DNA from 2 places in the Brevibacillus sp. FSL L8-0520 genome. Region 1 is predicted to be linked to the other one. Evidence: predicted binding sites of a transcription regulator. Region 1 holds the regulator's gene; the other holds the start of a gene.
What was found. The regulator CtsR, encoded in region 1, represses protease genes until heat stress. The targets are predictions, from matches to a motif close to ATGGTCAATAAAGGTCAAACA.

Region 1 (15,127 bases):
CGATTCCGGTGATGAAGCGGAAAAACTGCGAAATAGCCCGCGCAAGCGTAAACCAACCGGCTTTCCAGCACTTATGGGCAATGCGATGTCCCCATATCGCATGAAGTCCGGAATACGTCAACACCACTTCGAATGTGCTGCGTGCTGCCGGATCACGCTCAAATACTGCCTGAATGTCATCCCTCATCTGTGAAAGCACAGGGTTTCACCTCCTGCTTCGTTTACCTCTCCAAAAATGATTGCTGAAAAAAATGATTGTAGAAAAACAAAAACGCCTCTGCCGCCTTCGAATCAGAAGGAGGCAGAGACGGGTTGAACCGCGGTTCCACTCTGCTTAGATCGCCAATTGTCCGTCAAAATGAACGAACACGGCAAATCTCGCTCTTTCCCGATAACGGCGGGCCACCGATTGCCCTACTGCCGGTCTTGTCAATACAGATAGACGCCGGGTTCGGGGTCACAGCTCACAGGTGCATTTCCTGACAGGTCTCGCCGGACGGCTCTCACCTTTCCATCCTCTCTTTGGACGAGACTTGCTGCAGTACTCTCCTGGTCATAGCTATATTGCATCAGGCGATCAAAAACGTCCGCCCTTGCAGTATTCATTTCCTTACTCGCCGTTTGCCAATACGCGCTTTACACGCTCAAGCACGGTCTGTTGTCCCAGCAGATAGAGCGTTTCCGCCAGATCGCGGCCATGCGCCTGACCGGTGGCCGCAACGCGGACCGGCATGAACAGAGCCTTTCCTTTATGGCCTGTTTCTTTCTGCACGTCTTTCAAAATGGCCTTGATCGTATCTGCATTATATTCAGCAGCCGCCTCAAGGTGTTTGGCAAAGGAAGTCAATACCTCCGGCAATTGCGGTTCCTTGAGTACAGCTCTTGCCTCTTCATCGTACACCACTTCTTCGAGGAAGAAAAGAGCGGCCAGCGGCACAATCTGCGCACAGTACGACATCTGCTCCTGATAGAGGGCGACGATGCTGCGTACCCACGCCTTTTTCTCCTCGCTCAGTTCCTCATCGATAAAGCCGGCTTTTTGCAAATGAGGAATGCACATCTCCGTAATCAGATCAACCGATTGACGTTTGATGTAGAAGTTGTTCATCCAGTTCATTTTCGTGGAGTCGAACACTGCCGGCGATTTGCTCACGCGCTCTTCCGAGAACAGCTTGATCAGCTCGTCCAGCGAGAAGATCTCTTCTTCTCCGCCTGGAGACCAGCCGAGCAGCACCAGGAAGTTGACGATCGCGTCCGGCAGGAAACCGAGCTCGCGATACTGTTCAATAAACTGGATGATGCTCTCGTCGCGCTTGGACATCTTTTTGCCTTCCTGATTGAGGATCAGCGCCAGATGGCCAAACTGAGGCGGCTCCCAGCCAAACGCTTCGTAAATCATCAGCTGGCGAGGCGTATTGGACAGATGCTCCTCCCCGCGGAAGACGTGACTGATCTTCATCAGGTAGTCGTCAATGACAACAGCAAAATTGTAAGTCGGGATCCCGTCCGGTCGACAGATGACAAAGTCGCCCATCTCTTTGGAATCAAACGTAACCTGCCCGCGAATCAAATCGTTGACCACGTACTGTTTGTCATCCGGCACCATAAAGTGGATGGATGGGGTGCGGCCCTCCCTTTCGTACTGTTCACGCTGTTCCGGTGTAACATGGCGATGCTTCTCCAGGATGCGCGGCGTTTCTCCACGGGCGATCTGTTCCTCACGCTCCGCATCGAGCTCTTCCTTGGTCGCGTAACAGTAGTACGCTTTCCCTTCAGCCAGCAGCTGATCGATGTACTTGCGGTAAATGTCGAGACGATCCATCTGGCGGTAAGGTCCGTACGGGCCGCCGATGTCCGTCCCCTCTTCCCAGGTGATGCCCAGCCACTTCAGATTTTTCATCTGTTCTTCGTCGGCGTTTTCTACGTTCCGGGTCTGATCCGTATCCTCGATCCGAACGATGAAAGAGCCTCCGTGATGCTTGGCGAACAAATAGTTGAAAAGTGCAGTGCGCGCACCGCCAATATGTAAATGTCCAGTCGGACTTGGAGCATACCGTGTGCGGATTTCTTTAGCCATGATTGCGCCATCCTTTCGTGAAGCAATAATCGCTTCCTTCTGTCACTTCGTATCTACGGGTTAATCTTACACCCAGTCCGCATTACTTGACAAGCAAGCAGGCGGCTTGGGCAGCAATTCCCTCTCCTCGTCCGGTAAAGCCCAATTTTTCCGAGGTGGTGGCCTTTACGTTAACCTGCGACAAATCCTCTGCTTCAAGCACTCTGGCAATCAGCTCGCGCATCTGCGGAATATAAGGGGCCATTTTGGGAGCCTGCGCAATGATCGTAGCGTCGAGGTTGCCCAGACGGTATCCCTTTTGTTTAACCAGCTCCCACACATGCTCCATCAGCTTGACGCTGTCGGCATCTTTAAAGGCAGGGTCCGTATCGGGAAAGTGACGGCCGATATCGCCCTCGCCAATCGCCCCGAGCAATGCGTCGCTGATCGCGTGCAGCAGGACATCAGCGTCCGAGTGGCCGAGCAGCCCTTTTTCATACGGGATCGTTACTCCGCCAATAATGCAGGGACGTCCCTCCACTAATTGATGTACATCAAAGCCTTGTCCGATTCTCATAATCCCTCTCCCTTTCTTCTCCGCAAGATTTCTTCTCCAAACCACAGATCATCCGGCGTGGTGATCTTGATGTTTTCGTAACTTCCCCGGACAACACTGACGGTATGCCCCAGCCATTCGACCAGCATCGCGTCGTCGGTACCTGTCTTGCCTGCCTGCAATGCCGCTTCATGCGCCTCTCGCAACAAGGAAACGAGAAAAGCTTGTGGGGTTTGGACCGCCCACAAGCTCTCGCGTGCCGGGGTCGACTGGACTACTCCGTCAGCCCCTACCACTTTGATGGTATCCTTGACGGGAACGGCCATGATCGAAGCCCGATCACGCCGCACCTGCCGAATCATCTCGCTGATTTGTTCACGAGTTACGAAAGGACGGGCAGCATCGTGTACCAGCACGTACGAGCAGTCTGAGGAAAGAGCAGCCAAGCCGTTTCTGACGCTGTCCTGCCTTTCGGCTCCGCCAAGCACAACGGTCAGCTTCAGCTTCTCCTGGCGCTTCCACTTCAGTACCTCTTCATGATCCTGTGCGCTTACCACCAGTACAATTTCCCCGATTTCGGGATGGCTGGTGAACAGGCGTACCGTACGAGTCAAGATCGGCTCACCGCCAAGCGGCAGCCAAAGCTTGTTACGTTCTGCTCCCATGCGCTTCCCGGAACCAGCCGCAACGATTACGACTCCCGTTTCCACGTTACTTCCTCTCCAGTCTCTCTGCTCTGGATGTTCGAAAAGGGAGGCTGCATCCCTCCCCTTCGCTTCATCCCTTACAACGCTTTTTCCAAAAGCTTCGGCTTGGCGAAGATCATCCTTCCAGCCGATGTTTGCAATACGCTGGTTACGAGCACTTCCAGATCGTGCCCGATGTAGTCGCGGCCGCCCTCAACGACGATCATCGTGCCATCGTCGAGATAAGCCACTCCCTGGCCATGCTCCTTGCCGTCCTTGATGACTTGCACAGTCAGCTCTTCGCCCGGGAGCACCACCGGTTTTACTGCATTGGCCAGATCGTTGATATTCAGGACAGCCACTCCCTGCAGCTCGCACACCTTGTTCAGGTTGAAATCATTGGTGACGACTTTGCCGTTCATCACCTTCGCCAGCTTGATCAGCTTGCTGTCCACTTCCGAAACTTCTTCAAAGTCTCCCTCGTAGATCTGAACCTTTACCTTCATTTCCTTTTGAATCTTGTTTAGAATGTCCAGACCGCGACGTCCGCGGTTTCTTTTCAGTACATCGGAAGAATCTGCGATATGCTGCAGCTCCTCCAGCACAAAACCGGGGATAACGAGTACGCCCTCGAGAAAGCCGGTCCGGCAAATGTCGGCGATTCGTCCGTCAATAATCACGCTTGTATCCAGGATCTTGTACTCCACGTTGGACGGAGACCCGCCACTTTCCTTCTTGGACTTGTCCTTGCGCCCGATGGAAAAGACGGACATGATCTCGTCGCGCTTGCGGAATCCCACCTGAAAGCCGAGATAGCCGAGTAATGCGGAAACCATCAGCGGCAGCAAATCGCTGACTACCGGTATCGGGATGTTGCTGAGCTGGAGAAATAATAAAAAGGCAACGATAAGACCAATAATCAACCCCAAAGCTCCAAACATGACATCCACGATCGGCAATTTTAACAGCGTCTCTTCACCCCAGCGGACGATTCTCAATGTGTAATCGACAAACCAGTTGGCGAAGAAGAAGAACAGCACGGCTCCCAAAACAGCTCCGATGTAGCTTGTGTACTTAAAGTCACCAAAATTTAAAAGCGTGTTCAAGAGGTTAAAAAGATCAGGACCAAACTTGAAGCCCAAACCTCCTCCGACAAGTATAAAACAAATTTTCCCTAATCGGCGAACCATGCTTTCACCTCCTTGATATTAATATAGACAGAAGCTTTGCTGAAAAACCCTGCTTATCAAAAACATAATGCTAACGAATATGCTGCGAGACTTTCCCTCACTATAACAAAAGTTAAATTCTAGTGTCAAATAGCCAAAAATTTTAACATACATGGCAATTTAACGTCAATGGAGAACTTCCGTTTCCCTCGGTTTCAAATTGACAGCAGCCGGATTCCCTTCTTATAATGACAGTAATGCATTGAATAAAAATTCTGAAGATGGTAGCAGCCTAAAGCAGAGGTGAATCATATGGAAAAGCGAAACGTGGACGACTTTCAATCCCAAGTTTCGGAGCTGCTGATCAGACATCGCAGCGTTCTGGACGTTATGTCCAAAGTTCAAGAAAGCACAGCCCGCATCAACCGTTCACTCACCAAAGCCATCACCGAATGCGGCTGTGTCGAAGTAGTGGCCAGAAAGCAAACCTACGATCCCCAAAAAAGCCTGCAGGATAACCAGACACTGCTGGACACACATTTTTCCGGCCCTTTGTGCGAGCATTGCCGTGACGTAGTTACCGCTGAACTGGGCAAAAATCTCTTTTATCTCACTGCGCTATGCAATATTACTGATATCCGGCTCGAAGATGTCATCCAAAAGGAATCGGAGCGGTTACATACCCTTGGTGTATTTAACCTTTCATAAAGCTCCCATTTGGTATTACGAATGAAACAACAAAAAAGTTGCGTGCTCACAGAAAAAACCCGCTTCCATAGAGCGGGTTTTTTGCGCGCGGTTATTCAAATGGCAGCGATTCGTTTTCTTCCTTCTTTTCTTTTCGCAATTTTTTCAGAAGTAGGTCAACGTTTTTTTTTATCCCGTAAAGTGCGTAAAATGCCAATGGCAAGAAGACAATTTTCGGGAACTGCTGCGGGTATTTGACCGCGAAAACGACTACGATCGCAACGATAATGGGTGTGATCCAATACGCTGCTTTGGGAATCCCCACTTTTTTGAAGTTGGGGTACTTGATGTTGGATACCATCAGAAAAGCGAGCAGCAGCATGCTGACCGCGAGCAACGCTACATTAAACACATGATGGTACAGCGCAAGCGTAGCCAACACCCCGCCTGCAGCCGTAATCGGCAACCCGATAAAATAGCCTGGCACACCTGCTTGTACGTTAAAACGGGCCAGTCGCAAAGCACCGCAGATCGGGAAAACGGCTGTCACGAAAATGCCGATCAAATTGAGATCTTGCAGGGCCACCACGTACATGATAAAAGCCGGGGCCACTCCAAATGTAATCACGTCGGAAAGAGAATCCAATTCTTTGCCAAATTCGCTCTGTGCATTCAGCATGCGAGCCACGCGTCCATCCAGACCATCCATCAACATACCAATAATTACCGTAATCGCAGCATACTCCACATATTGGTTGCCCTGAAAGGCGAGAATGATGGCTACGATACCCAAGAACAAATTGCTCACGGTTAGCATGTTCGGTAACGATTTAACGAACATAGACTACCTCCTGGTTTCCTGCGCAAAGGAGAAACGGGTATGGCAATTCTGCCAGCCCTTGCTTTGTAATCCTTTGGCAATATCAAAACAATAATGTCTCTATCCTATTCTAACTCAAATGTGTCTGTCAATGAACACCTGTTCTTGAATTCTCTTCAGTCCGTCTTTGATCGCCCGTGCGCGAACCTCTCCAATGCCGTCAACCTCGTCCAGTTCTTCGATCGTTGCCATCATGATTCGGGGCAAATTGTGAAAATGCTCAACGAGATTTGAGATGATTGAAATGGGAAGGCGAGGAATTTTGTGCAGGATCCGATACCCGCGGGGCGAGAGAGACTCTTCCAGCATGTTCGGGTTGGCCGAATAACCGAGAATCCGTAAAAAAGCCCCCATTTCGAGCACCTCTTCTGCTGAGAGCTTTTTCATCTCCTTCAAGACTTGCTCTGGCTGCACGGCAGGATTTTTGGCGTAATCGCGGATCAGCATGTGCGCTTCTTCTTCGATATTGCCGACCAATTCCTCCAGCTGCATGGTGACAAGCCGGCCTTCCGTCCCTAATTCGTATATATATTTGGTGATCTCTGCTTTAATGCGCAGCACCATTTCGATTCTCTGCAGCACAGAGGTTACCTCATGGAGCGTCACCAGCTCTTCGAACTCCAGCGCTCCGAGGTTGGTTAGGGTCTGATCGAGTACAGCCTTGTACTTTTCCAGCGTGGAAATCGCTTGGTTGGCCTTGGCCAGAATCACGCTGATCTCGTTCAGGACATAGCGGAATGGACCTTGGTACAAGGTAATGACGTTGCGGCGCTGGGAAATGGCGATGACCAGATAGTTTGTGTGCAGTGCTGTTCTTTGCGCCGTTCGATGGCGGGTCCCTGTTTCACTCGAAGGGATCGCAGCGGGAGGAAACAACTGGGTATTGGCATACAAGATTTTTTTTGCATCCTCACTAACTATGATCGCCCCGTCCATCTTGGCCAATTCATATAAATGTGCCGGAGTGAAGTCGCAATTAATGGAAAACCCCCCGTCGACAATGTTCTTCATATCCGGACCGAATCCGACAACGATCAAACCGCCGGTTTTGGCCCGCAGCACGTTTTCCAATCCCTCTCGGAGCGGGGTTCCGGGAGCAACAAGACGAAGCACATCGCTGTAGACAGGTTCTCTTTTGTTTGTATCAAGCATACAGGTGCCCCTACCCCCTTAGCACTTCGCTTAATGCTTCCGAAATATTGCTTACACCGACTACCTCGATGTCCGATGGAACGTCAAGACCGCGGATATTTTTGGACGGGATGATCACCCGTTTGAATCCTAGCTTGTGCGCTTCGCGAATCCGCTGTTCAATCCGGGACACGCCGCGGACTTCACCCGTTAATCCCACTTCCCCGATCACGACATCATGGGGATTGGTCGCGTGATCGCGAAAGCTGCTGGCAATGCTGACAGCTATCGCCAAATCGACAGCGGGCTCATCCAAACGGACACCGCCAGCCACGTTGACATAGGCATCCTGATTTTGCAGCATGAGACCCATGCGCTTCTCAAGCACTGCCATGATCATGCCGACTCGCTGGTGATCCACGCCGGTAGCCATCCGACGCGGGGTCACAAAGCTGGTCGGTGCAACCAGCGCCTGAAGCTCTACCAGAACCGGCCTGGTTCCCTCCATGCTGGCCACTACAGTCGAGCCAGCGACGCCGACCGGACGTTCTGCCAAAAATATTTCCGAAGGGTTTCCAACTTCCTCCAGCCCCTTTTCTTTCATCTCAAAGATGCCGATTTCATTCGTCGAGCCAAAGCGGTTTTTTACTGCTCGCAAAATGCGGAACGTATTATGCCGTTCCCCTTCAAAGTACAAGACCGCATCCACCATATGCTCCAGCATGCGGGGCCCGGCAATCGCGCCTTCCTTCGTCACGTGACCGACGATAAATGTCGCGATTCCTTTTCCTTTGGCGATTCGCATCAGTTGAGAGGTTGTTTCCCTTACCTGTGCGACACTCCCCGCCGCTGATTGGACAGCGGGATGGAAGACAGTCTGAATCGAGTCGATGATCAGGACCTGGGGATCGACCTGGGCAATGTGCTGCTCAATGAGCTCCAAATCGTTTTCTGCAAGCACATACATCGGCGGCGTGCTCATTCCGAGCCGATCGGCACGCAATTTGATTTGCTTGGCGGACTCCTCGCCGGATACGTACAAGACCTTTATTCCCCCGTGTGCAAGCGCGAACGACGTTTGCAACAGCAAGGTAGACTTCCCGATCCCCGGGTCTCCGCCGACCAGAACCATTGAGCCGGGAACGAGCCCTCCGCCCAGAACCCGGTTTAATTCACCTATCGTTGTATCCATCCGCGGCTCTTCTTCGCCGGCCACCTCTGTCAGCGGAAGGGCTGCTGTTTGCCGCTGTCCGCCACGCAAACTCTCATGACGGGAGGCGGTCTTTACCGCAACCTCTTCCACCATCGTATTCCAATTGTTGCATCCAGGACATTTCCCCATCCATTTGGGCGATTCATAGCCACATTCTTGACACGCGTATTTCGTTTTATACTTGGACATAGTTTGTACCTCGTTTTGGGATTCTCCTCTATACGATTATCATACATGATGAAAACAAAAAAAGAATACCTCCTGTATATTGAGGAGGTACCCTTTCTAAACGTTTGCCTAAACCTCTGGTTATGAGGTTGTTTTCTCCAGACGTTTTACTACAAGCTTTTCATCTTCAGCATCTATCGAAACAGTGTCGCCTTTGCTGATGCTGCCTTTCAAAAGTTCTTCGGACAATCTGTCTTCGATGTTGCGCTGGATAGCGCGGCGCAGCGGCCTTGCCCCGTAAGCGGGATCGAAGCCCTCCTTGGCCAGCACTTTCTTGGCAGCATCGGTAAGTTGGAAATCGATCTCCTGCTCTCTCAGACGCTTGCGAAGATCTTCGGTCATCAAGGAAACAATCTGCTCGATATGCTCCTGCTCCAGCGAGTGGAAGACGATGACTTCGTCAATCCGGTTCAGGAACTCGGGGCGGAAGCTTTTCTTCAGTTCTTCCATGACCTTGTCTTTCATGTCCTGGTATTTCTTCTCTGTTTCATTGCCGGCGGTGAAGCCGAGCGTTGTGTTTTTCTTGATCAGGTTGGCTCCGACGTTGGATGTCATAATCACAACCGTGTTGCGGAAATCAACGGTTCTGCCTTTGGAGTCGGTCAGGCGTCCATCGTCCAGCACCTGCAGGAGAATGTTGAAGACATCCGGATGCGCCTTTTCAATTTCGTCCAAAAGGATGACGGAATACGGTTTGCGGCGGACCTTCTCTGTCAGTTGACCGCCTTCATCGTAACCGACATATCCCGGAGGAGCTCCGACCAGACGCGCCGTGGAATGTTTCTCCATGTACTCCGACATGTCGACCCGAATCATCGCGTCCTCGTCGCCAAACAGCGTCTCGGCAACCGCCCGGGCCAATTCCGTTTTCCCTACCCCTGTAGGGCCAAGGAAGATGAAGGAGCCGATCGGACGTTTCGGGTCTTTCAAGCCGGCACGAGCACGGCGGACGGCGCGAGCAACCGATTTGACTGCCTCATCCTGCCCGATCACTCGATCATGCAGAATTTCTTCCATTTTCAAGAGGCGCTCTGTCTCTTCTTCTTTCAGCTTGACGACCGGGATTCCGGTCCAGTTGGCCACTACGTGGGCGATATCTTCAGGAGTGACCTCCATGTTCAGTTGGCCCTGACGCTCTTTCCAGTCCTTCTTCGTTTTTTCCAGTTCTTCGCGCAGCTTCTGCTCCTTGTCGCGCAGAGACGCTGCTTCTTCGAACTCCTGAGACTGGACAGCCGCGTCCTTTTCCTTGCGCACTTCTTCCAGACGCCCTTCCAGTTCCTTCAGATTAGGCGGAACAGTAAAGGATTGGAGACGTACTTTGGACGCCGCTTCGTCGATCAAGTCAATTGCTTTGTCCGGCAGGAAGCGGTCTGTAATGTAACGGTCAGACAGTTTTACCGCCTGTTCAATCGCTTCATCGGTAATTTTCACACGGTGATGCGCCTCATAGCGATCACGCAAGCCATGCAGGATTTTGATCGCGTCCTCTGTGTTCGGCTGATCGACCTGAATCGGCTGGAAACGGCGCTCGAGGGCTGCGTCCTTTTCAATATACTTTCGGTATTCATCCAGCGTGGTTGCGCCGACACACTGAAGCTCACCGCGTGCCAGAGCTGGCTTCAAAATGTTGGATGCATCAATCGCACCCTCTGCTCCGCCTGCACCGATCAAGGTGTGCAGCTCGTCGATAAAGAGAATGATATTTCCGGCCTGACGAATCTCATCCATGATTTTTTTCAGGCGGTCTTCAAATTCCCCGCGATACTTGGTGCCGGCGACGACTGTCCCCATGTCCAGCGTCATCACGCGCTTGTCGCGAAGCGTTTCAGGGATTTCGTTGTTGATGATCTTTTGCGCAAGTCCTTCGGCAATTGCCGTCTTCCCGACACCAGGCTCCCCGATCAACACGGGGTTGTTCTTGGTGCGGCGGCTCAACACCTGGATCACTCGCTCAATCTCTTTTTGGCGTCCGATCACCGGATCAAGTCCGCCATCACGGGCGATTGCGGTCAAGTCTCTTGCCAGACTGTCCAGGGTCGGCGTATTGGCCGCAGGATTGCTGCCTGACGGCTGGTGGGAATTCATCATTTCCGAGCTTCCCAAAAGCTGCAGGACTTGTTGGCGGGCTTTGTTCAGGCTTACACCCAGATTGTTCATGATTCGTGCGGCAATGCCTTCTCCTTCACGAATCAACCCAAGCAGGATATGCTCGGTGCCCACATACGTGTGCCCCAGCTTTCGGGCTTCGTCCATGGAAAGCTCAATCACTTTTTTGGCACGGGGTGTGTAGTTTGGGGTATAGTTTCCGCCCGCTTGCTCAGTCCCGCGGCCAATCAAGGATTCTACTTCACTTTGAATTTTATCGAGACCAAGTCCGAGCGACTGCAACGCCTTGGCTGCAATCCCCTCTCCTTCACGAATGAGACCGAGCAGCACATGCTCTGTTCCGATATCCTTATGACCCAATCTAACGGCCTCTTCCAAGGCGAGTGCCAACACTTTTTGCGCGCGTTCGGTAAAACGTCCAAACATCATATCTTCTGCACCTCCAGTAACCATCTTTATATTCTATGCGTTGTTTCCTTATATTTTTGCGTATAACAGCGATGATGGACAGCGAAAATTCTTGTTTACTGTCGAGCAGACAGTTTCTCCCGAATCAGCCTTGCTCTGCGTTCGTCCCGCTGGTCGGGCGACAGCTTTTGACCTGCGTGATGCTGCAGGAAGCCCGGCTGAGTCGTCACGAGCAATTCATTTAAGACGAGATGGGAAATGTTTTTCACAATCCCCAGATCAATCCCCAATCTGACATCGGAAAGCCTTTGGGCTGCTTCCTTGGATTCAACCGTCCGGGCGTACTGAAGAATGCCGTACGACCGGAGAATCCGGTCCTCCAAAGTGATTCTGGAGTGTTCAACCAGGTACCGGCGAGCCACTCGCTCCTGCTCAATGATCTGCCTTGCCACACCGTACAGGTTGGAGAGGATATCCGACTCGGACATCCCGAGCGTCACCTGGTTGGAGAGCTGGAACAAGTTGCCCAGCGCTTCGCTGCCCTCTCCGTAGATGCCCCTCACGACCAATCCGACTTGATTGATCGCCTGCAATATCCGGTTGATCTGCTGTGTCATCACGAGCGCCGGCAAGTGAAGCATCACCGATGCCCGTATCCCTGTTCCCACATTGGTCGGGCAGCTCGTCAAAAAGCCTCTGTTTTCATCGAATGCGTAGTTTACATGTTTTTCAAAAATGTCGTCGATTTTTGTTCCCATATCCCACGCCTGCTGGAGTTGGAAGCCTGGCATCAGCACCTGGATGCGAATGTGGTCTTCTTCGTTTACCATGATGCTGATCGATTCGTCATTGCTTAACAGCACGGCTCCCTTTCGAGATTCTTCTGCCAAATGAGGGCTGATCAGGTGTTTCTCGACGAGGACGCGCTTTTCCAGCGGATTTACCTGTTCCATCTGGATGAGCTCGAGTGGTCCGAGCTTTTTCATCGCCTCGGTCTCGCTCACTTCTGTCACCTTGCGAACCACTTCCTCTGCCTGCGAGTCAGTAGCCAAAAGCGGGAAGGGATGCTGGCGAAGGTTCCGTGCGATCCGAAGCCTTGTACTGATGACGATGTCGGAATCAGGGCCCTCGCCCTTCATCCAGTTGCTCCAAGGGTTTTGCATAAACTGTTGTTGGGACATGTTCCTCACCTCCCCTGTTTACGATTGACCCAGCTTTTGTTCAAGTGCCTTGATGCGGTCGCGAATTTCCGCAGCTTTTTCAAACTCTTCGCTGGCGATATGCCGTTGAAGCGCTTGTTTCAGTTGCTCCAGCTCCTTGCGCCGCTTCAGTTGGCCGCCGGTACGTTCCGGAACCTTGCCGATGTGCTGCGTATTCCCGTGAATCCGTCGGAAGAGCGGATCCAGGCGGTCACCCAAAAACGTGTAGCAGTCGCTGCAGCCAAAGCGGCCGCTCTTGCTGAATTGGGCGTATGTCAGTCCGCAGGTCTCGCAGCGCAGCGCTTTGTTTGCCGGAGTGTCCTGTGTTTTTTTCTGTGCCGGATCGAAATGGAGCAGGCCGGAAAGGAGATTATGGATGCTGAAGTTATGAAAACCGGGAAAGACGTCTCCTTTTTCCTGGGCACATTGCTCGCAAATATGGTATTCGGTTTTTTCACCGTTGACGATCTTGGTCAGATGAAGCGTAGCCTGTCGTTTGCCGCATTCTTCACAGTTCATCCTATCGTCCCTCCTGCCAATGCATTGGTTACCGCAATAAAATCGTGGCGATCATCTGCTTTAACATGGTAGCCCGTAAACGGTCTCTCAATTCAGCATCCACTAAAAGCACACTGCGCGAAGTAGCGATCTTCATGAGAGCCGCCTCCCGTTGACTGACCAACTTTTCCTCCAAAAGGCGGTCGATGATCGCATAACCGACACCTTGCGTGATGCTTTCGCCAATCAGCTCTTCAGTGAGCAGCTCCTGCAGTTTGGCTTTGCTGACAATCTGTACCTTTCGAATCCGGATGTAGCCTCCGCCGCCACGCTTGCTTTCGACGACGTATCCCTTTTCTACAGTAAATCGGGTATTGATGACGTAATTGATTTGAGAAGGCACACACTGAAAGATGTCGGCAAGCTCGCTACGCTGGATCTCGATAGAGCCGTCTGGACTTTCCGTTAAAATTCGCTTTAAATGCTGCTCTATGATGTCCGAGATGTTACGCATTAGTCGCCTCCTGTTCACAGTGTTTGCTCTTTGATTATTGACTTTGACTATCTTTGACTTTAATTATAATGCGTTTTTTTGGGGTTTGCAAGAGGGTGAGACACTTTCTAGTGTTGGCAAAATGGACGGAGTTGAAACCAAAACGAAAAAGCCATCCCTCTGGAATGGCTATAAGGATTGCGCTTTTTCATTGACCGGCAAATCGTCTATTTTTATGTGTGCTGCTGATAAGGTATATGCGCCAAAAGATCGGTAAATCGGGTAATGATCACATCAGCACCATCGAGCTCGCCTGGCTTGGCGAATCCGAAGTCACACCCGATCGTTTTTAACCCGTTAGCCAGCCCCGCCTCCACATCGGAGTGCCGATCCCCGACCATGACCGCTTGTTTTACCTGATAATCCTGAAGCAGCTTGGCCACGAGGTCCTTTTTGGATCGGGTGCCAAAACGTCCAGCCGAGTAAAGATCAGTAAACAATGGTTTGATCCCGAAGTGCTCGCAAATCTCGTCGATATAGCGCTCCAACCCGTTGCTGGCGACAAAAAGTGCTGTTCCGTTGGCATGCAGCTCCTGCAAGACCTCGCGAACTCCCGGGTACAAGTCCGCAATCCCTTGTTTCAACAAGATCAGTTCATTCTTCAGCATCAGCTTGTCTGCTACTTTCTTGATCTCTTCGCTTGCTCCTGGAAGCAGTTTCTCCCACAGTTGTTCGATCGTCATCCCCAATACATTGGTCAGTTCCTGCTCATCGGGGGTGGCTCCGTTCCAGAGCCCTTTCTCTCGCAGCTCCTCAAATGTCTTCTGGAATGCGGGTGTGGAGAGCCGCTCTGTTTGCAGCAGCGTACCGTCCATGTCAAAAAGAACTGCACAGGGAATGCTCATGATGTCCTCCTATCCTTCTTCTCCCGCCGAGCTTTGCATGTCGTTGCGGATAAACTCAGCGATATTTTGTGCCGCTTTCGGTTTTGCTATTTTTTGAGCCATCCTCTTCATGTATTCCACCTTCGTGGGATCATGGAGCATCTCGTGAATAAAGTAGATCAGCTGCTCGGATACATGGGCGTGAACGGCACATCCATTGTTTAACAAGAAATGGCTGTTTCGCTCCTCCTGTCCTGGGAGCGGGTTGTAAATAATCATGGGAACCTGCTTGCTCATAACCTCAGCCGAGGTCAAGCCGCCTGATTTGGTTACAATCAGGTCGGCAATCTCCAGATACTCATGGAAGTTGTTGACAAAGCGCAGCGGTATCACATTGTGCCGATACGTATTCTCGGTTACCTTGCGATACAGCTTGTCATTCGTCCCTGTCAGGATAAACGCGGTTATTGGCATATCAATATGCTCCAGACCGGCAAGAACTTGTTCCATTGATCCAAGGCCCAATCCCCCGCCTGACAATATGATGCTCAAGTGATCGGAGGGTACCTGGAGTTTTTCCCGAACCTTATCCTTCTCCAGAGGCTGGCTATATTTGCGCATGATGGGTATGCCCATCGGAATGAACTGGGCATGGTTGTGCCGATAAATGTCCACCAGATAGTACAGCTGTTCATGAGCGATAAAGTAATAGTTAATGTGATGATTAATCCATGATGGATGAATCGTATAATCCGTGATAATGGTATAGATCGGTTCTCTCCAATCGTTTCGGCCTTTTAGTACGGAGAGCATGCAACTGGCAAATGGATGCGTCGCAATAAAAGCATCTGGTTGCACACTGTTGATCAGTTTTTTTAGTTTATTGGCCAACAATTTGTTCATTAACACGTTCATGTCAAAAAATCTGGTTTT
Region 2 (15,127 bases), 970 kb from region 1:
AGAAAACGGCGCAGGCCCGCGTCCATACAGAGGGCAACCCGGCGGACAGCAAAACGGTGGACGTCGGTCAATTGGTAGAGAAATAGGCGGACAAGGCAAAAAACCGAGCAGCGCCGGAGAATCTCCTGGCAATTGCTCGGTTTCTTTTTCAAATCCGCTGTTCGAGGTTCAACCGTTTGTTCAGAACATACATGATCGGAGCTCCGACCAGCATGACGACAAATTCGCCAAGCGCAGTGGTGAGCCATGTAAAGTAGAAGGGCAGACCGAACGCCAGGTTCAGTTCAATCGCGATCAGAAACATCGTAATCGTAAAAACAATGGTATTGAATATCATGCGAGCCCAGACGCCTTTGATGAAGCGCATGGAAACAATCGTGACAAGCAGCGCCAGCACAGACTGACCCACTCCAAATACCAGGTCATAGGCGACCATGGGCGAGAAAAACAGATTCGTAAAAAAGACGCCGAGGACAATTCCGTACATGTACTTTTTGTTGAAAACGACGAGATGATTAAACATTTCTGAAACGCGGAATTGTACATTGGTAAAACCAAATGGCTGAATAAGCATCGAGACGGCAATGTACAAAGCCGCCAGGATACCGTTTGCGACAAGCGTTTTTACTTTCATATTCAATTAGCTCCTTAGTTTTTTATCGTGGGATGGTTTCGAACCACGTGGGTATAAAGACACCCAAGTTACTATACTAGCGCTTTACCCCGAGCCCAGTCAACCGTGAAATCTGCCCAGGATGCAGCGGGTAAATCGCAGCCATAAAAAAAGCCGGAGACAAAAAAAGAAACCGAGGCCAAAAGAGAACCCGGGTAAAAAGACCCCTGGCATAGAGAACTCTGGCATAGAGAACCCCCGGTTAAAAAAGAACCCCGCCATCTCTGGCAGGGTCCTACGTAAATCAGCCGAAGCCGGTTATTTTTTTGCGGATGCCTCTGTCGAAATGACCTTGTCAATCAGGCCGTATTCCATCGCATCCTGGGCAGAAAGGAAATTATCGCGATCCGTATCCTTCTGGATGCGCTCCAGAGGTTGGCCAGTGCGCTCGGACAGGATTTGGTTCAGGTGCTCGCGCATTCTGATAATCCGTTTTGCCGCGATCTCGATGTCGCTGGCTTGACCTTGAGCCCCGCCGAGCGGTTGGTGAATCATGACCTCGCTGTTCGGCAAGGCGTAGCGCTTGCCTTTTGTACCAGCGGCCAGCAAGAAGGCGCCCATGGATGCGGCCATCCCGATGCAAATCGTCGATACATCCGGCTTGATAAATTGCATGGTATCGTAAATTGCCATACCGGCGGTGATGGAACCGCCCGGGCTGTTGATGTACAGGGAAATGTCTTTATCCGGGTCTTCCGCTTGCAGGAACAGCATTTGCGCTACGACAATATTAGCTACCGTATCGTTGATAGGAGTACCGAGAAAGATAATGCGATCCTTCAGAAGACGGGAATAAATATCGTAAGCACGCTCTCCGCGGTTGGTCTGTTCAATGACTGTTGGAATCAAATTCATGTGCATTCAGTCTTCCTCCTCTCTTTGTAAGAATATCATACACAAAAGGTCAATAAAGGTCAAACAGATAACTGCACGCCTCTTTCACCATAATTTCCAAAAAACGTGCGGCTAAACATGTCAGGCGAGGAAAGTTTTATTGGCCTGGGCGACAGAGCCGACCAATGCCCCGAAAAACGCGATCCAGACAGGCAGTGCAAACAGCCAGCCTACCAGCGGAATGATCAGCAGGCACTGCAGAGCGACGACACCAAGCAGCTCGGCCAAGAGCGGAGAAACCTTCCACGAAAAGCGCTCGGCTACTCGGATGCCGATCCATGAGCCGACGAATACTTTTGCCGACCAGGACAGGATCAGGAACGTCAGCAGCAGCGCAAGCGAGACAGGGATTCCTATGACCGTGATCAAAAGCAATAGCGACAAAAACGGCATACCCAGGACCAGGCACGCTCCCCAAACAAAGGTGGAGCCTTTTCGTTGATCCAATTGCCGGTAAACACGTGTCAATCCGGCCGGGAACAGGAAGCGGATGGCAAGCCAGAGCAACAGCGTACTCAAAAGGGAGGAAAGCCCGAGCAGAATCGGGAAATAGGAGAATCCTTCATCCGGTTCCTCTACCGGAGCAGGGGAGAAGCGTTCCTCTCCTTTGAGCGTCGCACCTTGGCTGATGACAGCCCGTTGGGGACTGGTATAGACCAAGTCACCGCCGATCACGGCCGGCCCGTCGATATGAATCGTACGACTGTACAGCATGGAGATACCCTCTCCGATGCTCCCCGTAATCCTGACGTTTTCCATGCGGCCGTTTGCTTCCCGCGCGATTTTGCCGTTCAAATCAACACTTGTCGCAAGCGTAAGCAGGTTTTTGCCGATACTGCCGTTCCGGTCAAGAACCAGGGTATGCGACAGATTGGTAACGCTTCCAGCCACCTTCCCGTTTAGGAGCAGCGTGTCTGTCATTGAACGGATGTCGCCGTCGATTTCGCCGGTGACAAGTGTTACGGCTGCAAACGTAAGGAGATCCCCTGTAATTCGTCCATTGACTTGGACATTTTCGCCAAATGCGTACACATCGCCGTCGACAACGCCATCGATGATGATTTTGGTGGCACTGACAGCCAGATCGCCGCGGTGAGCGGTATCAGGGGGCAGGTAGTACCGATCAGAGATGACCCCGCTAAACGCATAAGCGGTAGAGGCCACAATCAGCAAACTTACAAAAAGAATCAGACTAAGCAGCTTTTTCAATTCAATCCACCTCCCGCTTGGACAGTCGCGAATGGGGGAGAGGCGAAAAACGGATATTCAGGATAAGCAGCAGCCCGACCAGTACGAAAAACGGCAAGGGAAGCGCCATGACATACGATGCGGGAGCATGAAAAAATTCGCGGGCGTTGTCGTTGAGCCATAGGGCCGAACTCCAGAAAAGATGGCTTTTCCATGAGGTCCATGCCGGCGCAACCCACTCAAGCCAGATTCGCTGCCAAAACACGAGGTAACAAACAGCGACGGCCAGAATGCTGCCGCCAAGCAGGAGCATGCGCCACAGAAAGCGGCGGCGAGTTCGCTTGTGCAGGATGGCGATTCCATGAATCTGTGCAGAGGTCATGTCGTAGAGCTGGAAAGACATAGGGGGGAGGTCGTCGGAGAAAAAGCGGTCGGCCACGAATTGCCTCTCCGCGACCAGCTGCTCAAGCGAGCTGCCGCAGTGGTGACAACTGTCAACGTGTTTTTGGACGGCTTCTGCTTCTTCGCTAGAGAGTTCACCGTCACTGTACATCATCAAGGTAAGCTCATCAATATGCGGCATCGGACATTCTCCTTTCCTCCCTGTATTTATCCAACTGCTCTTTCAATTGTTTGCGGGCCCGGAACAAGCGGGTCCCGACCGTATTTTTACTCATGCCGACGATGCTTCCTATCTCATCGTAACTCATTTCCTGCACAAATCGGAGAGTCAAAATCAGACGATCCGTTTCGGGCAAGCAATCCAGCAAGGCCGTCAATTCAGAATAGCTTTCTTTTTCCAGCAGAAACAGTTCCGGACTTTTTACGGGACCGGAGGGACGCTTGTGAACATGCTGATGCAGCTGCTCATCCTCAAGCGCAATTTCCCGTCTCTTTCGCAAAAAATCGATGCAGGCATTGGAGGCGATGCGATACAGCCAGGAATGAAAGGGCAGGGTGGGGTCGTATTTGTGTAAATTTTGCGCTACTTTTAACCAAATTTCGTTGTGCAGGTCCTCGGCATCATGATAACTGGAGACCAGTCTTCTGATGATGCTCATGACACGGGGGGTAAATAAATTGACGAGTGCGGGAAAGGCCCGTGACTGTCCTTTGAGAAACTGCTGCACGAGCCGGACCGCTTCTGCATTGGCCCGAGCCAACTCTTGTTCCATGGTTGTATCCCCTCCTCCCCATACTAAATACGAAGACCGGCAGGAAAAATTTCACTGCCGCCCCCCTATTTATTTGCGGTTTAATTATCCACAAGTTGTGGAAAAGCGGGGGAGGTGAGCGAAGCGGATCACCCGTTTTCTTTCGCTGCGGCTTTATCCCCATCTGCTTCCGCCTGTGTATCTTCGTCCTCCTGCAGCTCCACAGCCAGCCGCAACGCTGCTCTCATCTTTCTTCCTTTGATGATCGTGTACTCGTCCACTTGCAGGGATTGCAGGCGGTTGATCGCTTCCGCCAGGGCCTGTTGGTCGTCGTAAGGCTGGATGGTCAGCAGGCATTCTTCATCGCTCGCTTCCTGATATATGAGGTAAAACCGGTCGGCTGACATGCAAAATCCTCCTCATCCACATTATCCACAGATTTATCAACAGGTTGTGCACAAAAACATTTGTTCGCGGTATAGATCAAAGGTTATCCACTGTGAGCGGATGCTCCTGATAGTTTTGGCATGTTTTTGCTGATGTCCGGTAGGTAAATCATGCCAAGGGTTGACGTTTGGCAGGTAAGCAAAATTTCCCGTCCGGGCCCGGGTAGCCTTTTTTGATTATGAAGGCAGCCGCAAAACTGTACTGGGACTTGAGTCTTGTATCGAATATCAATATTTTCGATGAAGTGAACAATATCAATCGATTTTGCCAATCTCTTTATATGTTGCAAATTTTCATATTTATTTTACAATGAGAGAAGGTGACTCATTGTTTGTCCGTAAAGTAAAAGGGGGATTTTCGAATGAAAAAACAGAAAACTATGGCTTTTCTTGCAACTGTAGTAGCGCTTGGTACAGCTCTTGCGGGCTGCGGCGGAGGCAACGCTGGCGGGGGCGGCGGAAATGCCAGCGGAGGCGAGCAGCCGGCTCCGCAATCCGGCGGCAATACCGGCTCTTCCAGCGGCGGCGCTCTGCAAAAAATCGTTATCGCGGCAGTAGGACCAATGTCCGGGCAGTACTCCGACTACGGAAGCACGGCAAAGGCCGGTGCCGAGTACGCACTGAAGCAAAATCAGGAGAAGTTTAAAGCGCTGGGCTTCGACGTCCAGATGCTGACACAGGATGACCAGGCCGATCCGAAGCAAGGCGTGGCCGTAGCCCAAATGTTGATCTCCAATCCGGATGTCCTCGGTGTTGTCGGTCACGTGACGACTGGTGCATCGATTACGGCATCGGCGCAATACGAGCAAGAGAAGCTGGTCATGGTGTCTCCGTCCTCCACAGGTTCCAACCTGACTGACGAGGGCAAGAAGGTCGTTCACCGCATCTGTGCGCGCGACGACCAGCAAGGCTCCAAGGCTGCAATTTACGCGAAAAACCAGTTGGGTGTGAAATCCGCTTATATCGTTCACGATAAACAAGCCTACGGCCAAGGCCTGGCTGATGAAGTGAAAAAGCAATTTGAGAAAGACGGCGTAACCATTGCGGGCTACGAGGGCATCACTGCCGGCGAGAAAGACTACAGCGCCGTGATCAACCAAATCCTCGCCGCGAACCCTGAAATGATCTACTTCGGCGGCTATTACTCCGATGCCGGCATCCTGATCAAGCAAGCTCGTGAAAAAGGCTACAAAGGCGTATTCATGGGCGGCGATGGCTACGACTCTGCTGACCTGGTGAAAATTGCGGGCGCAGACAACGCGAACAACGTAATCTTTACCTCCACTGTAGGCGATCTTTCCGCAACAGAAGAGGGCAAGAAGTGGATCAGCGAATTTGAATCGAGCACAGGCAATAAAGTAGGGATCTTCACTTCCTTTGGCTATGACTCCATGAACGTCATGCTGCATGGACTGGAAGAAGCGATTAAAGCGAACAACGGACAAAAGCCGACTCGCGAGCAAGTCCTGGATGCTGTCCATAAAACAAAAGACTTCCAAGGCCAGTTCGTAAAAGTAACATTCAACGAAAAAGGCGACAACGAATTCGCGTCTGTCTACGTGTACAAATACGAGAACGGTCAAAAGGTATTCGTAGGGGAAGCGAAGTAACGACTGATGGGGAAGGGCCGTACAGGACATACTACGGTTGATTGCGACTACCTTTGAAAGGGGTATCCACATGTCCAACAACCGCAGCACCCAATACGGCAACAATCAGGGACACAGCAGCAAATCGCAAACGTCCCAAAAGCAAACGTCCCAAAAGCAAAAGTCCGAAAAGGACAAAAACCTGAACAGGCAAGACCCGCAGTAGCAGGTCAGGCCTTGAGAGGGAGCATAAGGAAACGCCCTGGAGAGGAGCAATCTCCAGGGCGTTTTTTAGCGGATGCGCTGTTTGCTGGGGAGACGTTTTTCCGGGTGGCCGTAGCCATTGTGCTCCTTGTTCTCCTGAGCATGGGCCTGCGCTTCGTGAACTTTTCCGACGAACTCCTTTGTGCTCATCTTGGTAAAATCCATGCGGCACCTCCCAAAATTGGCATCACGCTTTCTTACTATGGCCCAATTGGTCAGGAAACATTTACGGCTCTCCAGTTAACGCCTATTATGAAAAGCCGACATCCTTGCAGAAAAAGGATGATCGGCTTTGTTTTGTTAGTCCCAAGCGAATGTTTACATAGGACCTACATTGAAGTTGAATGTATAAACAAGCATACCGCTATAGTAAACATCTACCTTGTAGTAGCCTGTGGAAGAGGCAATCACTCGACCCCGGGAGTCGATGCTGATCCCGCCCGGTTTTGACTCGTAGGAGATGTAGTGTGTGTAATTGGGGCCGCTGGGAAGACTATCGTAAATAGGATTTTGATAGAGATCCAGGTTCACATTGACTTCAGTAACGCTTGCCACGCCGACTGCAGCTTGCGATGGGGCGATCAAGGCTTCGGCATTAGCCGCAGCTTGTCCTGCCAAAAGCAAGGGAATGGCCAGCAAACCTGACCTGATAAGGTTCATTTTCTTCATCAAGACCCGCTCCTTTATTTCAAATGAACGAACAATACTGTAAATTCCATATACAAAACGCTTTTCGCTGCAAACGACGCCTATCGAAGTTATTCAGTATTAGTAAGATGACGATGCCCGTTGGAATGCTCAACAGGCGCCAAAATAGATTACGGAGTTTGGATGTACATATAGTGCACATCAGCTCCCCAATTCCAGTTTCCAGATTCGTCTTGGACACCTACTGATACACCAAGCGTTTCATTTCTAGGCAGTGAAACGGGAATTTCGAAGGACTGCGTATTGCTGCTTGTGTTTTGGGGCAGTACACCAGAGCTATAAATACTGCCGTTTTTATCATAGACAAGAACCCAGAATGTACTAAATACGGTGTTGTCATCTGGATCAGATTGGACCCACGTTATTTTTGGCTGCTCATTATAGTAGATGGTCGGGCTGTACTCTTTGTTTGAAGCAGGGGTGGTGATGCTCACGTAAGGCCGGTTATTGCCCTGGGCAGATGCGGTTGCCTCGGTTTTGGCAAAGGAAATGGAAGGTACAAGCGAAGTAATTGCCATTAAAGAGGCTAGCAGCAGAGTGGTTTTCTTCAATTTTTTAAGAACCATAATAAAACATCACTTCTAAATAATGTAAATTCAAAATGAATTGTAAACCTTTGTTTCTCAAAAGCAAATAGGTTTATGGTAAAAAATGTAAAGAAAAAGCCGCACACCCGCCTTCCTAGAACGGCAATCTCTATGACGGCGCATTCGAGCGCAATAAAATTCGGAGGTCGATCGGTATATGACGACTTTATTGAAGGATGAAACGGTGTGCAGCGCGGAGTATAACGAAGTCGAACGTGAGGTTAACAAAGTCGAACAAAGTCGAACGTGAGGCTAACGTTGGGGGAGCCAGTAAAAACGCAGCATCAATCGTAACTCTTTTAGGTGCTTCCGTAGCGGCACTATGTATTAGCGCTGTCCACGGTCGTTTTTGCATAATAAAAGCCTCCGTTTCATGTAACGGAGGCTTGCACATATCAGGAACGAGTACATAACGGGTATGGGGTACACGGTGCAGGGGAACGGTTTTGCCGATTTGCTCGCCAGTCCGTCCGGCAAATCACCGCCAGAATCCCGTCATATCGTCGTTTAAAGTCAGTATGGTACGCCCGAGAGGAGTCGAACCTCCGCACGCGGTTCCGGAGACCGCTGCTCTATCCACTGAGCTACGGGCGCATAATAGGATAACTTAAATTATAAAAGATAAGGCGGACAGATGCAAATGAAAAAATTGCAACCCGGATGTTGGGATGCACGAAGGGGAAATGGTTCCATGTACAAGCTTACAGAGCAGCAGGGGTGGGCCCATACTGCTCTGTCGAGTGTGTGTTATTTTACATCAAAGCGCTTCAAAATATCGTCCAGCAACAGTTCGGCTGACAAAATGCTGCCCCCGATGTTCCACACGACGTCGTTGACTTCAAACACTTTGTTGTTTTTCACGACATTGAGGTTTTTCCAGAGCGGGTCGTTCATCACTTCTTCTCTATATTTGGAGCCTTCTTTCTTTTCTCCATGATCCGATACCCAGTAAAACAGCACATCGCCGTCGGCATCAGCCAGTTGTTCCTTTGCGATCACTTGCATGAATTCATCCTTATCCTGAGAGGCCGGACGGGCAAAGCCCAGCTGGCTCAGCATGACGCCTGCAAAGGTATCCTTCATGTAAAGACGGATTTTCCCTGGCTGAAAGCGGATCAATGATACTTTGGCTTTTGTTTTGTCGCCCAGCTTTGCTTTCGCCTCTTCTACCTTTTTGTCAAAGTCGGCCAGGAGCTTTTCACCGTCGGCTTTTTTGCCAAGGGCTTCGGCATACAGCATGAAGTTGGGCTTCCATTTGCCCGCCAGATCCTCGGAGAATACCGTCGGGGCAATGCCGGACAACTGCGAATATACTTTTTCATGGCGGACCTTGTTGCCCAGGATCAGATCTGGTTTGAGGCTCGCGATCAGTTCGATGTTTGGCTGCGCCTCATCGCCCAGTACGGTTACATCCTGCATTTTGTCTTTAATATGGTCATGCCACGGATTTCCGCGCGGGGACTGCACAGCGCCTACAGGTTTGACACCCAGACCGAGCAGGGCTTCTGTCCCCTCGCTGGTCAGGACAACGACGCGCTCCGGGGTACCTTTGATCTCGGCTTCTCCCATCGCGTGTTTTACTTTCCGGATGTCGCTCTTGGTGTCAGTGGCTGCAGCCTGGTCCTGGCCCTGAGATTGCGCCGGTTGGCTGCCCGTGTTGTTTTGGCCGCCGCTGCAGCCCGTGACCAAAAGCATGAGAGACAATGCTGCTGCGATCAAAAGCTGCCACGATGGCTTGTGAATTGCCGACATGATGAAAACCTCCTGATTGATAGTGATTATCATTGTAGACAACATACTGTATTTGGAAAATAGGTGTCAACAGTTTTTTGATAATAATTATCATTTTCATTGACTAGAAGGTGAAAGGGATACTAAAATGTTACCAATGCAATTGGGGAAAGTAGGGAATACGTGTGCCATTTCTCTTGTCCAGCCGAATCCAAAAATCTGTCGTACTGGTCGCAGCCGTTGCGGTGCTGATCGTGGCCGTCGTTGCGAGTATCTTGCTCGGCCTGCAAAATTTCCGTTTTTCGACGGCGGTGGAGGCCTATGTCAGTTTCAATGGAAGCAATGAGCATTTGATCATCAAAAATGCGCGAGTGCCCCGGGCGATCGTCGCCGCATTTGTCGGGGGGAGTCTGGCGGTAGCGGGGGCTCTTTTGCAGGCACTCACCCGCAATCCGCTTGCCTCCCCCTCTATATTTGGAATCAACTCCGGTGCAGCTTTCATGATCGTGTTGTCCCTGTTTCTCTTCGGTCCCGTGTTTTCGTTTACCGAGCTGATGTGGGTTGGCTTTATCGGAGCAAGCTTGACGGCTGTCATGGTCTACATGCTTGGATCAGCCGGACGGGGAGGGATGTCGCCGGTAAAAGTGACCCTTTCCGGCGCGGCAGTCGCTGCGTTTGCCTCGTCGCTGACATCGCTGCTCATGCTCATAGACAACATGGCGCTTGAAGAAGCCCTTAACTGGTTGATTGGATCTGTGTCGGGACGCGATTTGCGCCACGCCCTGCTGATCGTTCCCTATCTGGTATGCGGGTGGATCATTGCCTGGATGCTGGCAGGGTCCTTAAACCTGATGTCTTTGGGGGATGATGTGGCCAAAAGCCTGGGGCAAAAAATTGTCTGGGTCAAGGCAGGTATCGTGCTGGTAGTGGTTCTTCTCGCAGGAGGCGCAGTGGCTCTTGCCGGTCCGATCGGCTTTGTCGGTATCATCATCCCGCACATTTGCCGGTATCTGATCGGCTATGATTATCGTTGGATCATTCCGTACAGTATCGTATTTGGGGCCATCTTTCTGGTGGCAGCCGATCTTATATCCCGCTTTTTGCTAATGCCCAAGGAAGTGCCTGTCGGGGTGGCAACGGCTGTGATCGGAGTTCCGTTCATCATTGCCATCGTAAGGAGGAAGGCCCATGAATAGATATACCGTTGTTCGCAGCCACAAGCCTTCGTATTCGTTCCAGATAGACAAGCGGAACATCGGTATCGTGCTGCTGCTGAGCATCCTGCTGGCAGCGGTCGCCATCATCAGCATCGGCTTGGGCAGCATTCGCATCCCGGTCTCGGAAGTGTTGAGATCATTAGTAGGAGTGGCAGACAGTACGCATCAAATGATCGTCATAAACTTGCGAATGCCGAGAATTGTCGTTTCTCTCCTGGTCGGGGCGGCTTTGGCCGTATCGGGTGCCATCTTGCAAGCGCTGATCCGCAATCCGCTGGCCTCGCCGGATTTGACCGGGACAACTACTGGCGCAACAGCCGCGGCCGTGGCCTTTATCGCCTTTTCTGACGGAAAGTTCAGTATCCAGTGGCTGCCTTTGGTAGCCTTGGCAGGAGGTTTTTTCGCTTCCACTCTTACATACCTGGCCGCATGGAAACGGGGGGTATCTCCTTATCGGTTTGCTTTGATCGGGGTGTCCGTATCCACTGCGATGTCTGCATTGACTGTCTTTTTCATGGTCGCGGGTCCGCTGTACCTGGCATCCCAGGCGCTTGGGTGGCTGTCCGGCACGGTGTACGGCACTTCATGGGACCATGTCCTTGCTGTTTTTCCGTGGATCGCCGGATTTTTGCTGATCGCTGTCGTGCAGGCCCGCAATCTGAATGCCCAAGAGCTGGGGGAGGATGTGGCGAGAGGAGTGGGCGTACCGGTCGAGCGTAAGCGTCTGCTGCTGGTTGCCGTCAGCGTGGCATTGGCGGGCTCGGCTGTAGGGATCGCGGGAGGAATCGGGTTTGTCGGCCTGATGGCTCCTCATATGGCCCGCAAGCTGGTGGGCTCGTCTTATGGCACGCTGCTTCCCGTTTCGGCCTTGCTGGGCGCGTTGTTGGTACTGCTGGCAGATCTTGGAGCCCGCACACTGTTTGTTCCGCTCGATATTCCAGCCGGAGTGTTTACCGCAGCGGTGGGAGCGCCTTTTTTCATGTACCTGCTTTACAAAAGCCGGCAAGGGTAGATTTTTCAAGAAGCGATTCCGATGGTTGGAGTCGCCTTTTTTCATGGTTCCTTTCTTTATTCAGATATTGGCAGGAAAATTGCATGAAAAAGCGAATATAATGAAAAAAAGTGAAACTGCACATGTCGAAAAAACTGGATACTGAGAGGGGGCGGACGCAGATGAACATGGGGCTGGGGCTTTATCAAGAACAGACACTCAAGCTTGTGATGACACCGGAGCTCAGACAGGCCATTACGATTTTACAATATTCGGCCGTCGATCTCGTCTCGTATTTGCAGGAGCAAGCCAATGAAAATCCCGTGTTCGAGCTGCAGGAAGCGGTGGTGGAGCTGGCACCGGCAAAAATGGAAAAGCCGCTGCCGGAAATTGACTGGAAGGAAATTGTAGGCAATCGGGCGACGGGCGAATATACGGCGGGCAAAAATGAAAGCACTTACAATCCGCTGGACTTCGTTACGCAACGGTCGGTTACGCTGTATGAACATTTGGAGCGCCAGCTCGGCTATTTCAAAAGCTTTACGCAGCCGCAGCGGAGAATCGCTCTGTTTTTGATCGGAAACCTGGACGAAAAAGGCTACCTGGAAATTACCCTGGAGGAGGCGTCCCAGCGACTGGGCGCCGATCTTGAAGAGCTGGAGGACGTCCTGACTGTTCTGCAGCATTTCGATCCTGCCGGCGTAGCCGCGAGAAGCCTGGAAGAATGTCTGCTTCTGCAGCTCAGACACATGGGGAAGGACGATGATCATGTCGTTGAGATCGTCACCTCGCACCTCCAGGACCTGGCTGACTGCCGCTACCAGCGCATCGCCGACAAGGTGGGCTGTACGGTGCAGGAGGTTCAGGCGATAGCCGATCTCCTGCGGACGCTGAATCCCCGTCCGGGCGCAGCCTTTTCCCAAGTGGAGACGCGGTATGTGATTCCGGATGTAGCCGTTGAAAAGGTGGGCGACGAATACATCGTCCTGGTCAACGATGTGGCAACTCCCAGACTTAAAATCAACAGCTTTTACGAAAAAATGCTGAGCCAGCAAAAGAGCCAGGAAGAGGCGAAGCAGTTTATCCACGAAAAGCTGAACGCCGCCATGTGGCTGGCAAAAAGTCTGGAGCAGCGCCGTCTCACCCTGATGCGGGTGACGCAGGCCATCGTCGACATGCAGCGGGATTTCTTTGAGCGCGGCATTCATTATTTGAAGCCGATGACGCAAAAGGAAATCGCCGAGCGGGTAGGGCTGCACGAATCGACGATCAGCCGGGCGACGAGCAACAAGTACGTACAGACGCCGCGAGGCATTTTCGAGCTGAAATACTTTTTTACCTCGGCGCTTTCTACAGCGAACGGAGAAGCGACTTCTTCGGAAAGCGTAAAACGCAGGATCAAGGCGCTGATCGAGCAGGAAGACCGGAAGCAGCCGCTGTCCGATCAGAAGCTGGCCGAAATGCTGCTGCAGGAGGGAATTGAAATTTCCCGCCGCACAGTAGCGAAGTATCGCGAGGAGATGCTGATCCCATCCTCAGCCAAACGAAAGAGGTTCTAAGAGGTCCGATGAGTTCAAAGCCATTTCAAATCGTCCTGTACGGCCGCCCCGGATGCCATCTTTGCGACCAGGTGGAGCAACTGATCCTTCTGTTGCGGGAGGAATTTCCGCTGGAGCTGCGGCTTGTCAATATTGAGAAAGACCCCGCGCTGCATGAGCGGTACATGTTTGTCATTCCCGTAGTAGAGATTGACGGCGAGGAAGTATTTCCGTCGGTAACGCATGTGGTCACTTGGGAGGAGCTGCATGCCGAGCTGGCGAAGCGCGCGGCCAGAAAAACCGGGGAGGAAAAGTAGGTAGACCGAGGCAGAAAGCCCGGAAACCTCTGATCCTTTGTCCGCTACCTGCAAGCGGTCTGCGTGCAGTCGAGAGCCGGGCATATTATCATGTAATGTCATGTCAGATCCCTCTGCAAATCAGCGGAGGGATCTTGCATGTTATTTACATTTGTGCTACATTCGAAATGAAGCTGAAGTTTTATTTTTTTGCCCTAAGCGGGACGTAAAATGTATGTACAGGGACAAAAAATGTCCCGATTAGAAAAACCTTGGCAAAAAGGACGTACAGACAATGCGGCGATTTATCGAAATGCAACAAAAACTGCTTCCTGACCTGATCGAGGTTATGCGGGGCCGCTACATGCTGCTGCGGTCTGTTTACCACCTGCAGCCCATCGGGAGAAGGGCTCTGGCCCAAGCGATGCAAAGCACGGAGCGGATCCTCCGGGCCGAGGTTGAGCTGTTGAAGGAAACCGGACTTTTGCATGTGACAGCGGCAGGCATGAGCCTCAGCGAAGAGGGCCAGCGCATATTGGAGGAGATGGAGCCTCTGATGGGCGACCTGTTCGGGCTGACCGAGCTGGCTGAGCGTCTGCAGCATTTGCTCGGCATCCCGCACGTGATCGTAGTGCAGGGAAACGCGGACCACTCTCCCTGGGTAAAGGAAGAGCTGGGACGGGTCGGCGCCCGGATGCTGAAGCAGTACATCCGCGAAGGAGACATCGTGGCGGTGACGGGGGGAACCTCGATCGCGAGCGTTGCCCATCATCTGTCGCCGGCGCCATCCTTTCGGGGTGTGCAGTTTGTCCCGGCCCGCGGCGGTCTGGGCGAGCGCGTAGAGCTGCAGGCAAACACCCTCGCTTCCGCCATGGCAGCCAAGACAGGCAGTTCGTACCGGCTCCTCCACGTTCCTGACCGGCTTCACCCGGAAGCCCTGCAAACGCTGATGAAGGAGCCGCAGGTGCAGGATGTGCTCTCGCTTTTGCAGCATTCGCGGATTGTGATTCACGGCATCGGCGATGCGCTCGCGATGGCGAAGCGGCGGAACTACTCGGAAGCAGAGCTGGCAGAGCTGCAGGAGGCTGGCGCGGTATCGGAGGCGTTCGGCTACTACTTCAATGCCGCAGGAGAAACCGTACATCGGATGCCCACGATCGGGCTGCAGCTGGAGGATGTACAGCGGGCCGAGACGGTGCTGTCCATCGCCGGAGGAGAAAGCAAGGCAAAAGCGATTCTTTCCTTTGCCAGACAGTCGTGCCAAAATGTACTTATTACGGACGAAGGAGCAGCACTGGCGATTTTGTCCGAGCGACTGTAACGCAAAGGAAGTGCGCACGATGAAATTCCTGACGGTCCTTCCCATTGTCTCGCTGATTGTCGGCATAGCGCTCAGTTTGACATTCGGTTTTCCGCTGTTTTTGGGGATTGTTTTGGCAATCTTGGTCACACTGGTTAGTGTAAAAAGACTTGGGTATTCCTGGCGCAAGCAGTGGGAATTTGGCCGGGAAGGAATTAAACAGACGAAGCCGGTCCTGATCATCCTGTTTTTGGTCGGGCTGCTCATCCCGTTCCTGATGATGGGCGGCACCATCCCGGCGATCATTTACTACGGACTGTCTGTAGTCGACGTGCAGTACATGCTGAGTCTCTCCTTTTTACTGTCGGCCGGAACCAGCTATCTGCTGGGCACCTCGGTCGGCACCTTGAGCACGGTCGGGCTGGCGCTGATGGGCATCTCCCATACGGCCGGCATTTCTCCGGCTATGGTGGCTGGCGCTCTGATCAGCGGAGCGATGGTCGGAGAGCGGTTTTCTCCGATTTCCAGCAGCCGCCTGCTGATTCTCAGCA

Region 2: a site for CtsR is predicted at 1,574-1,594, ahead of clpP (ATP-dependent Clp endopeptidase proteolytic subunit ClpP). Genes of this name have one in related genera too.

The regions. Positions count from the first base shown of each region.
Region 1 covers NZ_CP150171.1:302,532-317,658, reverse strand. Annotated here, with positions in the region: gene cysE (serine O-acetyltransferase) at 1-199, opposite strand, end outside; gene gltX (glutamate--tRNA ligase) at 611-2,077, opposite strand; gene ispF (2-C-methyl-D-erythritol 2,4-cyclodiphosphate synthase) at 2,160-2,633, opposite strand; gene ispD (2-C-methyl-D-erythritol 4-phosphate cytidylyltransferase) at 2,630-3,322, opposite strand; gene NSQ24_RS01790 (PIN/TRAM domain-containing protein) at 3,397-4,488, opposite strand; gene NSQ24_RS01785 (DUF1573 domain-containing protein) at 4,780-5,175, shown strand; gene pssA (CDP-diacylglycerol--serine O-phosphatidyltransferase) at 5,267-5,995, opposite strand; gene disA (DNA integrity scanning diadenylate cyclase DisA) at 6,110-7,186, opposite strand; gene radA (DNA repair protein RadA) at 7,197-8,567, opposite strand; gene NSQ24_RS01765 (ATP-dependent Clp protease ATP-binding subunit) at 8,688-11,141, opposite strand; gene NSQ24_RS01760 (protein arginine kinase) at 11,237-12,301, opposite strand; gene NSQ24_RS01755 (UvrB/UvrC motif-containing protein) at 12,320-12,838, opposite strand; gene NSQ24_RS01750 (CtsR family transcriptional regulator) at 12,867-13,331, opposite strand; gene NSQ24_RS01745 (HAD-IA family hydrolase) at 13,544-14,215, opposite strand; gene NSQ24_RS01740 (glycosyltransferase) at 14,225-15,127, opposite strand, start outside.
Region 2 covers NZ_CP150171.1:4,734,155-4,749,281, reverse strand. Annotated here, with positions in the region: gene NSQ24_RS23280 (H-type small acid-soluble spore protein) at 1-86, shown strand, start outside; gene NSQ24_RS23275 (QueT transporter family protein) at 149-634, opposite strand; PreQ1 riboswitch class I at 643-687, opposite strand; gene clpP (ATP-dependent Clp endopeptidase proteolytic subunit ClpP) at 932-1,528, opposite strand; gene NSQ24_RS23265 (polymer-forming cytoskeletal protein) at 1,649-2,776, opposite strand; gene NSQ24_RS23260 (zf-HC2 domain-containing protein) at 2,778-3,338, opposite strand; gene NSQ24_RS23255 (sigma-70 family RNA polymerase sigma factor) at 3,325-3,930, opposite strand; gene NSQ24_RS23250 (hypothetical protein) at 4,059-4,316, opposite strand; gene NSQ24_RS23245 (branched-chain amino acid ABC transporter substrate-binding protein) at 4,718-5,965, shown strand; gene NSQ24_RS23240 (hypothetical protein) at 6,036-6,170, shown strand; gene NSQ24_RS23235 (DUF4023 domain-containing protein) at 6,236-6,373, opposite strand; gene NSQ24_RS23230 (hypothetical protein) at 6,527-6,877, opposite strand; gene NSQ24_RS23225 (hypothetical protein) at 7,027-7,482, opposite strand; tRNA gene NSQ24_RS23220 (tRNA-Arg) at 8,023-8,097, opposite strand; gene NSQ24_RS23215 (iron-siderophore ABC transporter substrate-binding protein) at 8,251-9,246, opposite strand; gene NSQ24_RS23210 (iron ABC transporter permease) at 9,420-10,430, shown strand; gene NSQ24_RS23205 (iron ABC transporter permease) at 10,423-11,463, shown strand; gene rpoN (RNA polymerase factor sigma-54) at 11,625-13,001, shown strand; gene NSQ24_RS23195 (glutaredoxin family protein) at 13,010-13,297, shown strand; gene NSQ24_RS23190 (sugar-binding domain-containing protein) at 13,572-14,597, shown strand; gene NSQ24_RS23185 (Na+/H+ antiporter NhaC family protein) at 14,617-15,127, shown strand, end outside.